DNA from 3 places in the Duffyella gerundensis genome. Region 3 is predicted to be linked to each of the others. Evidence: predicted binding sites of a transcription regulator. Region 3 holds the regulator's gene; each other region holds the start of a gene.
The links. Region 3 encodes PurR, which represses purine synthesis genes. Its sites were predicted from a motif close to CANGCAAACGTTTGCNTG; they were not measured.
Positions count from the first base shown of each region.

Region 1 (4,897 bases), 1.5 Mb from region 3:
TCGCGGCGGCGCTTCTTTTGCTACCGGCTCTGACTGGACTTTCTCCGCCTCGGCCACCTTTTCAGTGATAGCAACGATCTCTTCGGCCTGAACCTCTGCTGGAGTCTCAACGTGCTCGGGTGCGAGCTGTTCAGTTTCCTGCGTTTCTGCTGGCTGTTGCGGCGTTTCTTCCTTACCGAAACCCAGCCAGGAGAAAAAGCCACGTTTTTTATCTTTTGCCATGGTGCGACCAAACTCCTTGATGGCTAAAACCCGGACAACGGTGCGCCAGGCTGCGAAAACAAGCATATAATAAGCCTGTTAGTCTAACACTTTCCTGCCAACGCGACACAGCACCCTTTTTACGTTTCCTCCGCCGGTTTCGCCCGTTAAACTACGCAACAAATTATGACGAGTTGTGAGCAAGATGATTAAGAAAACACGCAGCACCGGACAAATTCGTATTATTGCCGGACAGTGGCGCGGCCGTAAGTTACCGGTGCCTGACAGCGCCGGTCTGCGCCCTACCACCGATCGCGTCCGCGAAACCTTGTTTAACTGGCTGTCAGCGGATATTCAGCAGGCGCGCTGTCTGGATTGCTTCGCTGGCAGCGGTGCGCTGGGGCTGGAAGCGCTGTCACGCTATGCCGCGTCGGTCACGCTGCTGGAACTGGAGAAGCCGGTTGCTCAGCAGCTGCAAAAAAACCTCAGCGCGCTGAATGCCCAGAATGGCCGCGTGGTGCAGGCCAATGCGCTGAGCTGGCTGGCACAGGCCGGCGAACCGCATGATGTGGTGTTTATCGATCCGCCTTTTCGCAAAGGCCTGCTGGAACAGACGCTCAGCCTGCTGGAGCAGCATGGTTGGCTGGCAGAGAACGCGCTGATTTACGTGGAAAGTGAAGTGGAAAATGGCATGCCGCCCGTGCCGGTAAACTGGAATCTGCACCGCGAGAAAATTGCCGGTCAGGTTGCGTATCGTCTTTATGCTCGTCAGGCATCACGTCAGGAGAAGACGCATGTGGCTTAATATCGGTCGGCTGTTAATGCTGTTTGTTTGGGCCTTTTTATTGTTAAACGTGGTTCATCCCTTTCCGAAACCGCTGACCTACTTCGTGAACGTGGCGCTGTTTTTCATGGTCATTATGCATGGCTTGCAACTGGTGCTGCTGCGCGCAACGCAGCCCAAAGATGCGCCAAAGCTCAGTGGCCTGACGCAGGCGAAGATCTTCTTCTTCGGCGTATTTGAACTGCTGGCGTGGCAGAAAAAGCACTATCCCAAACAGTAACAAGGGCGCCGCGGCGCCCTTTTTTTAACGTGCGGAGTGCAGCTGGGGCGTAAAGCTGACGAAGCGCGACCCCTGTACCTTCAGCTCGCCTTTCACCCCTTTATCCATCTGATGATAATCACTGGCGCACAGCGGCAGCTTAAAATCACCGGCGCCGTTCAGCGGATGGAACCAGGCTTCATAGCGCATGGTTTCACCGGCGATCACTTCGCGCTGCCGCGAATGGCGGTTGGGAGAGGGGAACTCCTGCTTGTTTTTCACTTCGACCGGCAGTGAACGTACCGGCGATGCATTGTTGATCACCGCCTCGCGACGCTGCTTGATAAACTGCCGCGTAGCCAGAATCGCAATGCATGCCAGAACGATAAAAAAGAGGATCGGTGGCTTCATAATATCTCTCACGCTATTCAGGAATCGGGTAATGGCTTTTTCGCCGGCCAAAAGGATACATCCAGAGTACGCCCATTGTCACATCGCGATCTCATCTCCTAAACTTGAGGCGACATTATGGGAATTTTATCTGACTCACCGGGCACACCGCCCTGCTTAAAAGGAAATGGTAATGCTGTGGTCTTTTCTTGCCGTACTTTTCTCCGGATGGCTCTACGTTGACGCCTCTTACCGCGGGCCACAATGGCAGCGCTGGGTTTTTAAACCGGTTACGCTGCTGCTGTTAGTGGCGCTGGCCTGGCAATCGCCGACGCTCACCACCACCGATTATTTAATCATCTTTGGCCTGGTGGCGACGCTGGCAGGCGATGCGCTGATGCTGCTGCCGCGCCAGCGTATGCTGTGGGCGCTGGGCGCGTTCTTTCTTTCGCACCTGTTTTACACCATCAGTTTTGCCGCCAACATGACCGTGACCTTCTTCTGGCCGATTCCGCTGGCGCTGCTGATCATCGGTGCGCTGCTGATTGCCACCATCTGGACACGACTGGAAGATCTGCGCTGGCCAATCTGTACTTTTATCGGCATGACGCTGGTGATGGTCTGGATGGCGGCCGAACAATATACCTTCCGGCCTACCGACTACACCTTCACGCTGGTTGCGGGCGCGTCACTGCTGCTGCTGGCCAATATCATCTGGTTCGGCACGCACTTTCGCCGTCGCTTTACCGCAGACAGCGCCATCGTTGCCGCCTGCTATTTTGCCGGCCACTTCCTGATCGTGCGTTCCCTCTACCTGCTGTAATCTCACCAGGCGGCCCTGCGCCGCCTTATAATCCCTTCTTCAGCAGATAACGATACGGCAGGCTGTCGGTATGCTGCGCAATCAGCTGGTGCTCCATAAACTGACAAAATCCGGGAATATCGCGCGTGGTAGCTGGATCGTCGGCGATAATCAGCAACGTTTCGCCGTCAGCCATCTGGCGCACGGTTTTTCTGACCATCATGACCGGCTCCGGGCAGCGCAGCCCAAGCGCGTCCAACGTCTTATCAGCATCGGCGAAAATATCGCTCATCATCTCTCTCTCGCAGGGGGAATGGCCGCACATTTTACCCCTGACGCCACCGGGCGCAAGCCGTGTGGTCAACGATATCGTTTGCGCTAAAATTAACCATTGCATTAGCGCCCTGTCGCGGTAAGATGCGGCGCGTTTTATGAGCAATTGTGCTGTTATGCGCAGGCAGCAACCGCTGCGCTGGCTTATAGATCACGTTATCCATAGCTGGCGATGTCACGCCGCAGCAACGTCGTTGCCGCGCGATATCGCAGACAATGACCAATGGGTTCCCTAACCCCACTTAAAAAAGGCTTATCATGATTCGTTTCACCGAACGTCAGCGTATGCATGCGCTGATTGGGCTCTCCCTGTTCCATCTGTTAGTGATCATCTCCAGCAACTATCTGGTGCAACTGCCGATCGCTATTTTCGGCTTTCATACCACCTGGGGCGCGTTCAGCTTTCCGTTTATTTTTCTCGCTACCGACCTCACCGTGCGCATTTTTGGCGCGCCGCTGGCCCGTCGCATCATTCTGGCGGTGATGATTCCGGCGTTGCTGATCTCCTATTGTGTCTCCGCCGCCTTTTATGAAGGGCAGTGGCAGGGGTTCGCCGCGCTGAAAGAGATGAACCTGTTTGTTGCGCGTATCGCCTGCGCCAGCTTTATGGCTTATGCGCTGGGGCAGATTCTGGATGTGCACGTCTTTAACCGTCTGCGCGCGCTGCCGCAGTGGTGGGTTGCTCCTGCCGCCGCCATGTTCCTCGGCAACATCAGCGATACGCTGGCGTTCTTCTTTATCGCCTTCTACAAAAGCACCGATGCGTTCATGGCGCAGAACTGGGTCGAGATCGCCCTGGTGGATTACAGCTTCAAGGTGCTTATCTGCATGGTGTTCTTCCTGCCGGCTTACGGTGTGCTGCTTAATGCGGCGCTGAAGCGTCTGGCTGAACGTTCCGAGCGGCGTGCGCTTAATTTCAGCTAGCGGAGCATGGTGAAGCCGCGCGTCAGCAGCTAAGATTCTGTCACTCATGGCGAGTTGCTTTTAGTGGCTGATTCAGATTCTATAGCTGCAGCAACACACCTGTTCGCAAACTGATAAAGGGATCCTGATGCGTAACGTAGCGAAATATATAGGAATTGGTTTACTGGTGGTCGGTCTGGCCGCCTGTGATCAAAAAACGGACAAGGCTGCCGCTGATGATAATGGCGCCAGCGCCAGTCAGGCGTCGCAAAATGTCACGTTAATGGATGGCAAACTGAGCTTTACGCTGCCAGCAGGCATGTCTGACAAGAGCGGCAAGCTGGGCACGCAGGCGAATAATATGCACGTTTACGCCAATGAAGGCGGCGAAAAGGCGATTATCGTCATTGAAGGCGATGCCACCAACGATGGCCTCGACGTGCTGGCGCAGCGACTGGAAGCGCAGCAGCGCAACCGTGACCCGCAGCTTCAGGTGGTCAGCAACAAGGCGATCACGCTGAAAGGCCAGCCAGCACAGCGTCTTGATTCTGTGGTGTCTGCCAAGAACCAGTCTTCCTGGTCATCGGTGATTTTAGCCAAAGTCGACGGCAAGCTGTTGACCATGCAGATCAGCCTGCCCGCTGACAACCAGCAGCAGGCGCAGACCGAAGCGGAAAATATCGTTAATACCGTGACGCTGAAGTAATAAAAAAGGGCGGCATTATGCCGCCCTTCCCACGTTTTATCTCCGCATCACCCGATTAGATCCCGGCGGTTTCACGAATATATTTTCGTGCTTTTACCGCATATTCAAACGGGTTGGCCAGCGCCGGATCCTGCTCAGCTTCCACCACCATCCAGCCAGTGTATCCACGCTCATCCAGCAGCGCGAACACCGGACGGAAATCGATCACGCCATCGCCAGGCACGGTAAACGTACCGGCGCGCACGCCATCCAGAAACGACTTCTTCTCGTTGCGAATCTGCGCTACCACATCATCGCGTACGTCTTTCAGGTGCACGTGATTGATACGCGGCAGGTAGCGATCCAGAATCGCTAACATCTCCTGCTGGCTGCCCTCGGAGTAATAGGCATGGCCGGTATCGTAGAGCAAAAAGACGTTGTCGTTGGTTTCTGCCAGGAAGCGATCGATCTCAGCGCGCGTTTGAATGCCGGTGCCCATATGATGATGCAACGCCACCTGCATGCCTTTTTCTGCCGCGA
Region 1 is NZ_LN907827.1:280,789-285,685, reverse strand. It holds gene ftsY (signal recognition particle-docking protein FtsY) at 1-222, opposite strand, end outside; gene rsmD (16S rRNA (guanine(966)-N(2))-methyltransferase) at 407-1,006, shown strand; gene EM595_RS01275 (DUF1145 family protein) at 996-1,265, shown strand; gene EM595_RS01270 (DUF2500 domain-containing protein) at 1,290-1,655, opposite strand; gene EM595_RS01265 (lysoplasmalogenase) at 1,828-2,457, shown strand; gene tusA (sulfurtransferase TusA) at 2,483-2,728, opposite strand; gene EM595_RS01255 (7-cyano-7-deazaguanine/7-aminomethyl-7-deazaguanine transporter) at 3,028-3,693, shown strand; gene EM595_RS01250 (DcrB family lipoprotein) at 3,821-4,378, shown strand; gene iolE (myo-inosose-2 dehydratase) at 4,434-4,897, opposite strand, start outside.
Region 1: tusA (sulfurtransferase TusA) is a predicted target of PurR. The motif match lies at 2,799-2,816, and genes of this name have one in related genera.

Region 2 (4,897 bases), 290 kb from region 3:
AGCGTATCCAGCCTGGCGTAGCTGGCGATGCGATAACGATCGCACACCGGCTGTGCTTTCGCCTGATTTGGTGAAAAAGCGCCCACCAGTTGCCAGCTGTCGGCGCGGCTCAGTACCGGCAGCCAGGCTTTCTGCGCGATGCTGCCTAAGCCGACCATGCCAATCTTAATCGTCATAACGTGCACCCTTTTCCGCCATCAGCGCAGCCAGTTGCTGCTTTATTGTTGCCATCTCCTGCTCCAGCTGCGTGATGCGCTGCGCCATATCGCTCTCTTCCGCCGCCATGACCGGCTCGGCTGACGGCGTGACGTCGGGCTGCCCGCTGAACAGATGCGCATAACGGCTTTCGCGTTTACCCGCTTCGCGCGGCAGACGCAGCACAAAAGGCCCGTCTTCACGGCTCGCCAGCGTTTCCAGCGTGGCTTCCACTTCGGCCATGTCGCTGAATTCGTGCAGTCGACCGCTGCGGCTGCGCAGTTCGCCCGGCGTCTGCGCACCGCGTAGCAGCAGCAGCGTGACGATAGCCACCTCGCCAGCGGTGAATTTCAGATCGCCAAAAGCGGAGTTGCAGAAGCGCTGTTCATATTTCACCACCCGCTGGCCAAAGCCGCTTTGCGTGCTCAGCAGATGCTTTTTAACCAGCAGGTCGAGCGTGTCCTGCACCTGGCGTTCATTCAGCGTTAGCACCGGATCGCGGTTGGATTTCTGGTTACAGGCGGCCAGCACGCCGTTGATCGATAGCGGATACTGATCCGGCGTGGTGACCTGCTTCTCCAGCATGGCGCCAATCACCCGCGCCTCGTGGGCGGATAAATCAATTTTCATTTCACGTCCCTTAAAGGGTTAACTACCGCGCCGCTCTGACGTCCATTCTCGCCAGGTCAGCGCCGTTAACACATGGTCCTGCCAGCGCCCGTCGATCAGCAAATAATCTTTGGCGTAGCCCTCTTTCTCAAAACCCAGACGCGCCAGCAGGTTACCGCTGCGCGCATTGTGCGGCATGTAGTTTGCCATGATGCGATGAATTCGCTGCTGACGCTGCATATAGCCGATGGCGGCCTGCAGCGCTTCAAACATCAAGCCCTGCTGTTGCCATTTTTCGCCCAGCGAGTAACCGAGATAACAGGCGTGGAACGAGCCGCGCAGCACGTTACTGAAGTTGGCGACGCCGCGCACTTCGCTCTCCTGCTCATCCAGCAGGATGAAATAGTAGGCGCTGCCCTGACGATGCATATCGGTGATCAGCCCCAGCCGTGCCTGCCAGCCGGAAGGATAACAGTGGCTCTCATCACGCACCGGCTCCCAGGGCTTGAGGAAATCGCGGTTCTCCGCATAGTAGTCAGCCATTCGCCAAGCATCACGTTCATGAACCAGCCTGACCACTAAGCGGTCGGTGGTAAGACGTACCCGGGGAGCAGCAGAACGGTAGCCAAACATTTTCTCTCCTGAAGTTGTGGCCTGCAAAACGCATCGGTGATAGTGGGCGCAATGGGCAACGGCGGCGACAGCCAGCCGGGAAATCTCCGCGCCTGCGGTTAACTATAACCTTCAACAGGCACAAGGGTAAAACCACAGTTTCACTTTCGTGAGGCTGTCGCAAACAGGACAATTCTTACCCACCGCACGGCGAAACCCCTGAAAAAACCGTCCGCAGCTCAGCCGCTTAACCGGTTTCTCTTCGTCTGCGTTTGCCGTGCTGTTGATGGTCATCTGTCTGGCTACAACCGAAGCCGGGTTGACCTGCGCCCGTTCTCTTCCATACTTTATTGAGGCCATTACCAGGCCTGTGACCAAATACAACAAGGAGACGCTAACGTGAAATTATACATTTACGAACATTGCCCCTTTTGCGTAAAGGCACGCATGATTTTTGGTCTGAAGAACCTGCCGGTGGAACTGATCGTCCTGTCCAACGACGATGAAGAGACGCCGCGCCGCCTGATTGGGCAGAAAATGGTGCCGATCCTGCAGAAAGCGGATGGCAGCGCCATGGCGGAAAGCATGGACATTGTGCATTTTGTGGATAACAGCGACGGCCAGCCGCTGCTGACCGGCGGCACCAATGCCGCCATCGCCGACTGGCTACGCCGGGTCAATGGCTATGTCTACAAACTGATTACGCCACGCGTCGCTGAGGCACCCTTTGCCGAGTTTGATACGCCGGAAGCGCGCGCTTACTTCAAAAACAAAAAGGAAGCGACGATGGGCGATTTCAGCGAGCTGAAAAGCCATTCGGCCGGCCTGATTAAAAATATCAGTGATGATCTGCGCCAGCTCGACAAGCTGATCGTGCAGCCCAACGCGGTTAACGGCGAACTCTCTGAAGATGACATCAATCTGTTTCCGCTGTTGCGCTCGCTGACGCTGGTAGCCGGCGTGAATTACCCGTCGCGCGTGGCGGAATACCGCGACAACATGGCGAAACAGACGCAGATTAACTTGCTCTCCTCTATTGCGCAGTAACCTGCTGCGGGTGGCATTCTGCTGCCCGCTTTTCCCCCTTCCCAATCCTCTTCTTTACGCCTGCACCTGGTGACAGCGTGTCCGCCTTGAGGCAAGCTATGCGCCCTCACTATTTACTGACCAGATGAGCGTGCAATGAAAAAGATTATCGCCGGGGCGTCGATGCTGCTGCTGATGCTCTGCCTGAGCGGCTGTAACAAGCTCACGCAATACACCATCAGCGAACAGGAGATCAACCAGGCGCTGGCGAAACACAATAACTTCGAAAAAGAGGTTGGCGTATCGGGGCTGGTTAACGCGCATATTGTGCTCTCTCAGCTTAACAGCCAGATTGGCCGTCAGGATCCAGGCAAAGTGACGCTCACCGGCCATGCCGCCGTCAATATCACTTCGCTGTTTGGCCCACAGCAGGCGGAGATGCTGCTGACCATGCGCGCTCAGCCGCGCTTTGATCGCCAACAGGGCGCTATCTTCCTGCAGGATCTGGAGATCGTGCAGGTCGATGTGCAGCCGGAGAAAATGCAGCCGGTGCTGAAAACGCTGACGCCCTATCTGAACCAGTCGCTGAAAAGTTACTTCAACCAGCAACCGGCCTATCTGCTGAGCAGCGACCGCAGCAAGGCTGAAGCGCTGGCCAAACGCTTTGCCACCGGTATCGAAGTGAAGCCCGGCGAGTTGATCATTCCTTTTACGCAATAAAGTGATAGCCGCCCCGTAAAGGGGCTTTTTTATGTGATGGAGATATAAATGAGGTGCAATCGATTGCCTTGCCCCTTATGCTTATGTCCCGGCATAAAGTATCCCTGACATTTATCCTCGCCGGAGCCTGATTGATGACCGCACAACCCCAGCAACTACAGATTCGCCGCCCAGACGACTGGCATATTCATCTGCGTGATGATGCGATGCTGCATACCGTTTTGCCCTATACCAGTGAAGTCTGTGGCCGTGCGATTGTGATGCCCAACCTGGTGCCGCCGGTGACCAGCGTGGCCGCAGCCCGCGCCTACCGTGAACGCATTCTGGCTGCGCTGCCACAACAGCACCGTTTTCAGCCGCTAATGACCTGCTACCTCACCGATTCGCTGGATGCAGCAGAAGTGGAGCACGGTTTTCGTGAAGGCGTGTTTACCGCCGCCAAGCTCTATCCGGCGCACGCCACCACCAACTCCAGCCACGGTGTAACCAGCATCGCCGCTATTGCCAGCGTGCTTGAACGCATGCAGGCGATCGGCATGCCGCTGCTGATTCATGGCGAAGTCACCGACGCCCATATCGATATTTTCGACCGTGAAGCGCGCTTTATTGAAACGGTGATGATCCCGCTGCGCCAGCAGTTTCCGGGCTTAAAAATTGTCATGGAACACATCACCACCCGTGAAGCAGCACAGTATGTGCTGGAAGCCAATGATCTGCTCGGTGCCACCATCACGCCACAGCACCTGATGTTTAACCGTAATCACATGCTGGTGGGCGGCGTGCGGCCGCACCTTTACTGCCTGCCGATCCTCAAGCGCAATGTGCATCAACAGGCGCTGCGTGACGTGATCGCCAGCGGCAATCCGCGCTTCTTTTTGGGCACCGACACTGCGCCGCACGCCCGCCATCGTAAAGAGTCGAGCTGCGGCTGCGCGGGCGTGTTCAATGCGCCGGTGGCGCTGCCTGCTTACGCCACGGTGTTTGAAGAGATGGGCGCGCTAAGCCACTTTGAAGCATTCTGCTCAGAAAACGGCCCGCGCTTTTATGGCCTGCCGCTGAATGAAGAACGCATTACGCTGGTGCGCGAAGCCTGGACGGTGCCCGAGAGCATTGCGCTGGGCGAAGAGAGCCTAGTGCCCTTTTTAGCCGGTGAAAGCCTGAACTGGCGCGTCGCGCTGTAAATCTGACGGGAAGGTATCCGCCTTCCCGTTGTCTTCCGTTTCTTTCACTTGCGTGCTGCCGAACAATACTGTACAAATAGACAGTATATTCACGGAGGTCCTCATGCGTGTTGAAATTACCGTAGCAAAAACGCAGACGCTGCCGCCGGGCGCACTGGATGCGCTGGCAGAAGAACTGACCCGACGTTTGAACGAACATTTTCCCGACGATGAAGCGCACGTCAGCGTACGTTACGCCAGCGCCAACAACCTCACGGTGATGGGCAAAGGGAAAGAGGCGCGTGAGCAGGTGAGCCATATTCTGCAGGAAACCTGGGAAAGTGCTGACGACTGGTTTCCGCAATAACCGTTTTATTTTGTGCTGTTTTGCCGGGTGTCGCCATCCGGCTTTTTTATCCCGCTGCCTGCCTCGCCAGATCGCGTATCGCGATATAGACTCTTTTTATGCCTTCACCTATTCTTGCGCCTGTGATGACTTACAGGAGGTGTCTACCATGACCTATGAAAATCCCGAAGAGGCGATGACCTTTGGTGAATTACTGACGCTGATTGGC
Region 2 is NZ_LN907827.1:1,533,061-1,537,957, reverse strand. It holds gene EM595_RS07075 (Gfo/Idh/MocA family protein) at 1-176, opposite strand, end outside; gene EM595_RS07070 (DUF480 domain-containing protein) at 166-825, opposite strand; gene rimJ (ribosomal protein S5-alanine N-acetyltransferase) at 844-1,437, opposite strand; gene grxB (glutaredoxin 2) at 1,816-2,463, shown strand; gene EM595_RS07055 (lipoprotein) at 2,599-3,162, shown strand; gene pyrC (dihydroorotase) at 3,297-4,343, shown strand; gene dinI (DNA damage-inducible protein I) at 4,447-4,689, shown strand; gene EM595_RS07040 (hypothetical protein) at 4,838-4,897, shown strand, end outside.
Region 2: pyrC (dihydroorotase) is a predicted target of PurR. The motif match lies at 3,215-3,232, and genes of this name have one in related genera.

Region 3 (4,897 bases):
CGCCATACCACAGAAGGGGATCAGCAGCATGGTGAGCGAAGGATTACCGCTCATCGCCACCATAAACAGGGCAATGATACTGACGCCGTAAAGCACAATCAGCCAGGGCAGCAGACGATCGCCGGTGGTGCGATTTAACGCGGCGCGACAGCTGTAACCGCCTACCAGAAACGCGATGGTTTGAGGAATATAACTCAGGCCGATATCACCAGGCGTCAGGCCCATATCGTGCAAAATAAACGGCGAACCGGTTAGCCAGGCAAAAAAGCTGGCCGAGCAGGCGGCATAAATCAGTACGTTACCGCTGTAGATAGCAGAACGCAGCAGCGTGGCAAAACCAGGCTGCGCCGTGTTGGGCTTGACGCTGCGATCTTTGCTTTTCAGCAGTGAAGTCGGAATCAGCAGCAGCAGGCCAATCGCCATCAGGGCGAGGAAAATCGCGCGCCATGAAAAATGCGACAGCAGCCACGCACCCAGCAAAGGCGCCAGCGCGGGCGACAGCGCCACCAGCGGCATAATGGTGGCGAACACCTTGTTAGACTTATGGGCTGGATACGTATCAACCACCAGCGCCTGCCAGCTAACGGCAGCAGCACAGACGCCCACCGCTTGCAGGAAACGTAATATCAGCATCCAGTGGGTATCCTGCACCCACAGCATGCCGCCACAGCCAACGGCAAACAGTGCCAAACCAGCCAGCAGCACCGGCTTGCGGCCGATGCGATCGGAAAGCGGGCCCCAAATCAGCTGGGCAACGGCAAAACCGGCCAGAAAAATCGACAGGCTGGCGCTGATCACCCCAGCTTCAGTGGCAAAATCCTGCTGCATCAGCGAAAAAGCAGGCAGATACATGTCGGTGGCCAGAAAGCCGAGCATGCTTAATAACGCGAGGTAAGGTAAGAAAAAAATATTCCTGGTCATGGGACGCTCATCAAAATTATTGTCGGCGCAGTGTAAAAGCATGCACAGCGCGTTGTGAAACGGTAATATTTGCCTCTGGCTTTGAAATTTTTTGCAGGCAAACAATGTGGTCTGAACATGGGTTAGAAGTGATTGATGCTGTGGCACGTACTGGCAGCTTCAGCGCCGCGGCGGAAGAGCTGCACCGCGTGCCTTCCGCTATCAGTTATACCGTGCGCCAGCTTGAGCGCTGGCTGGCTGTACCGCTGTTCGAACGGCGTCACCGCGACGTAATTTTAACCGCTGCCGGGGAACATTTTGTCGTCGAAGGCCGTTCTGTTATCAAAAAAATGCTTGCCACCCGACGTCAGTGTCAGCAGGTAGCCAACGGCTGGCGCGGCCAGTTGAGCATCGCCGTTGATTGTATTGTTAAGCCGCCACGCACCCGGCAACTGGTGTTGGATTTCTATCGGCATTTCCCGGATATGGAACTGTTAATCAGCATGGAGGTGTTCAACGGCGTCTGGGATGCGCTGGCTGACGGGCGGGTAGACGTGGCCATCGGTGCCACGCAGGCGATCCCGGTGGGTGGGCGCTTTGCCTTCCGCGATATGGGAACCGTTAACTGGCGTTGCGTGGTGGAAAAATCACATCCGCTGGCCAGCATCACGGGTGTGGTCAGCGATGATGCCCTGCGTGAGTGGCCGTCGCTGGTGATGGAAGATACGTCACGTGCCCTGACGCGTCGCACCACCTGGACGCTGGATAATCAGCGTCGACTGGTGGTGCCTGACTGGCAAAGCGGCGTGGAGTGTCTACTGGCGGGATTGTGCGTCGGCATGATACCGGCGCACATTGCTGCGCCGCTGGAGCGGGACGGCACCTTACAGGCGCTGCAGCTGGCCAGCGAGTTCCCGGGCAGCCCCTGCTGTGTCAGTTGGTCTGAACAACAGAGTTCCCCTGCGCTAAGCTGGTTGCTCGATTACCTTGGCGATCCGGCCACGCTGAACCAGGAGTGGCTGCAGGAAAGCCATTAACGACGATAGTCGAGGAAAGGGCCGTCGGCGACTGAACGACGTTCAATCAGCGTCGGTTGCACCTCAATGGTTTGCTGCTGCTCGCGTTTGCTGAGAATGCGCTCCAGCAGCATATCCAGCGCGGTAACGCCCAGCTGCTCTTTTGGCTGATGTACGGTGGTCAGGGCAGGCGTAAAATAGCGCGCATTGCGCACGTTATCATAGCCGATCACTGAAATATCCTGCGGCACGCGCAAACCCATCTCATCCGCGGCACAAATTGCGCCCATCGCCATGATATCGCCACCGCAGAACACAGCAGTTGGCCGCTGTTTTTGTGACAGGATCTGCTGCATCGCCTTGTAGCCCGACTCTGGTTCGAAGTCACCCTGGACGATCCACTCATCGCGCACGGCGATGTTGGCCTCATTTAACGCCTTGAGGAATCCCGCATGGCGACCGCCGCCAGTGTTACGTTCCAGCTGGCCAGGAATCGCACCGATATCGCGATGGCCGCGATCGATCAGATAGCGGCCCGCCAGATAACCACCGTGGAAGGCATTATCAAGTACGGTGTCGGTGAAATCGCCACGCGACTCGCTCCAGTCCATCACCACCATTGGAATATTGCGGTTCTCTTCCAGCATTTTAAGCAGGTCATCAGGATATTCAGAGCACATCACCAGCAGGCCATCGACGCGCTTTTGCGCCATCATCGACAGGTAGGCGCGCTGTTTTTGCAGGTCATTGTGGGCGTTGCCCAGAATCAATGTATATCCGCGATCAAAGCAGCGGTTTTCTACCGCCTCTATAATTTCGGCGAAATAGGGCGCTTCGCTTGAGGTAGCCAGCAGGCCGATCGACTTGGTGTGATTGACCTTAAGGCTACGGGCAACGGCACTCGGTGAGTAGTGCAACGTTTTGATTGCTGCCCATACCGCTTCGCGCGTCTCTTCAGCGACAAAGCGTGTTTTGTTGATGACGTGCGACACGGTGGTGGTTGAAACACCGGCCAGTTTTGCCACGTCTTTGATTGTTGCCATGGAAGTGCTACTCCTGCGCTTATCGCAAAGGGTTGATAAGCATAATGTTAAACGTTTGCGTCTGCGGAATGTAATGCGGCGCAACCGGCCTTAATTGCCGAAATAAACGCCAAAAATAGGGGGGTGACGTCGTTAAAAGCGCTAACAGCAGACAGGTCGCGTAATGTTGCGCAACGCGAAGGGCGAATTCTAGCAAGGCTGCTGCAAGAAAACGAGATGTTTACCCAGCGAGCAAGATAAATCTTACGATAAAAAGAGACCACGAGGATAACCATGAGCACTGATTTAAAAATGGCATTGTTGACTACCGCCGGCGCGCTGGCGGTAATCATTGCATTTAGCGTGACGGCAATTCTGCACTGACGCCGACAAAAAAGGCCGCATCAACGCGGCCTTTTTTTGTTGCGCAACAGCAGGTGTCAACGAATATTTTTCGGCGTCATCACGCGACGTGCGCCAACGTAATGGCGCTGCCAGTAATCTTCTCCCAGCGCTGTAATCTGAATATCTTTTCCGGTCCGTGGCGACTGAATGAATTTGCCATCGCCCAGATACACGCCAACATGGTCAGCAGCGCCGCGGTTGTTAATGCGGAAGAACACCAGATCGCCTTTTTGCAGCGATTCGCGGTCGATCTGAGCGGCATCACGCAAATGAAACATCTCGTTGGCGGTGCGCGGAATCTTATACTTAACCAGATCTTTATAGGCATACCATACCAGGCCGCTACAGTCGAAGCCGGTGTGCGGTGAGGCACCGCCCCACTGATAAGGTTTGCCCAGCTGACCCATCAGCTTATTCATCGCCGTTTCACGGGCTTTCTGATAGCGCGCGCGGTGTGCCTTGCTCATTTTCAATGGCGCCAGTTTTGCCGCGGCGGTTTCCGTCTCAGCGGCATCTGACTGGCGATGACGGCCGTAGCGTTTCAGTGAGCGAAGGGTAGTGCGGGATTTCGGGGTTTGCAGCGAAGCAGTTTGAACCTTGGTGCGTTTTTTAAGCTTTAATTTCTGTACGGCGGTGAGGCGTGACTTTTTCGTTGTGGTTTTTACCGCGCGCTTTTTGCGTCGGTCGTCATCGCGTGCCAGTTTCTTTTCTGCCTTGTGATGGGTGGCGTTGACGGGTGCCTGCGGCGACGCTTCAGCCACATTCATCATCAACTGGGCAAACGCCAGCACAAAAAGCGTAATTAATAGACGCATGAGTCGGTTACAGGTATAGGGCCCAATGAACAGCGTGAGCGAATAAATAGCATTAATCTGACCCGGCGGTCAGACCCGAGCAGCAATTCTAATCGAACTTTTTCACAAAAGGTAAGGTCTTTTTCCATTATTAATTCCAGCAGGCAAAAACGCATTGAAAATAAACAATTTCAGTCGGTTATCGCAGCACATTATTACGAATTATTAATTGATTAACAGTGTGCAATGATAAGAAAATGTTATTTACCGGCTATAATCGTTGTCGCCTTACGGCGCCCGTTCAATCGCGGCTGAAAAGTCGTTTCGGCGGCAGGCGAGAATCGCTACAATAAATAGACACGAAGTCATGAATTAAGGAAGGCAAAAATGAGTACTGTTGAAAAAATTCAGCGCCAGATCGCAGAAAACCCGATCCTGCTGTACATGAAGGGTTCGCCAAAACTGCCAAGCTGTGGTTTTTCTGCTCAGGCCGTGCAGGCGCTTTCTGCCTGTGGTGAGCGCTTCGCCTTTGTGGATATTTTACAAAATCCTGATATCCGCGCTGAGCTGCCAAAGTACGCCAACTGGCCAACCTTCCCACAGCTGTGGGTTGACGGCGAGCTGGTCGGCGGCTGCGACATCATTATTGAGATGTTCCAGCGTGGCGAGCTGCAGCCGCTGATTAAAGAGGCGGCTGAAAAGCACAAAGAAGCAGAATAAAAAAAGGGGCGCGATGCCCCTTTTTCCTGCCAGTTTACGC
Region 3 is NZ_LN907827.1:1,821,531-1,826,427, forward strand. It holds gene punC (purine nucleoside transporter PunC) at 1-921, opposite strand, end outside; gene punR (DNA-binding transcriptional activator PunR) at 1,026-1,937, shown strand; gene purR (HTH-type transcriptional repressor PurR) at 1,934-2,959, opposite strand; gene cydH (cytochrome bd-I oxidase subunit CydH) at 3,233-3,322, shown strand; gene EM595_RS08465 (C40 family peptidase) at 3,379-4,158, opposite strand; gene EM595_RS08470 (Grx4 family monothiol glutaredoxin) at 4,525-4,857, shown strand; gene rnt (ribonuclease T) at 4,892-4,897, opposite strand, start outside.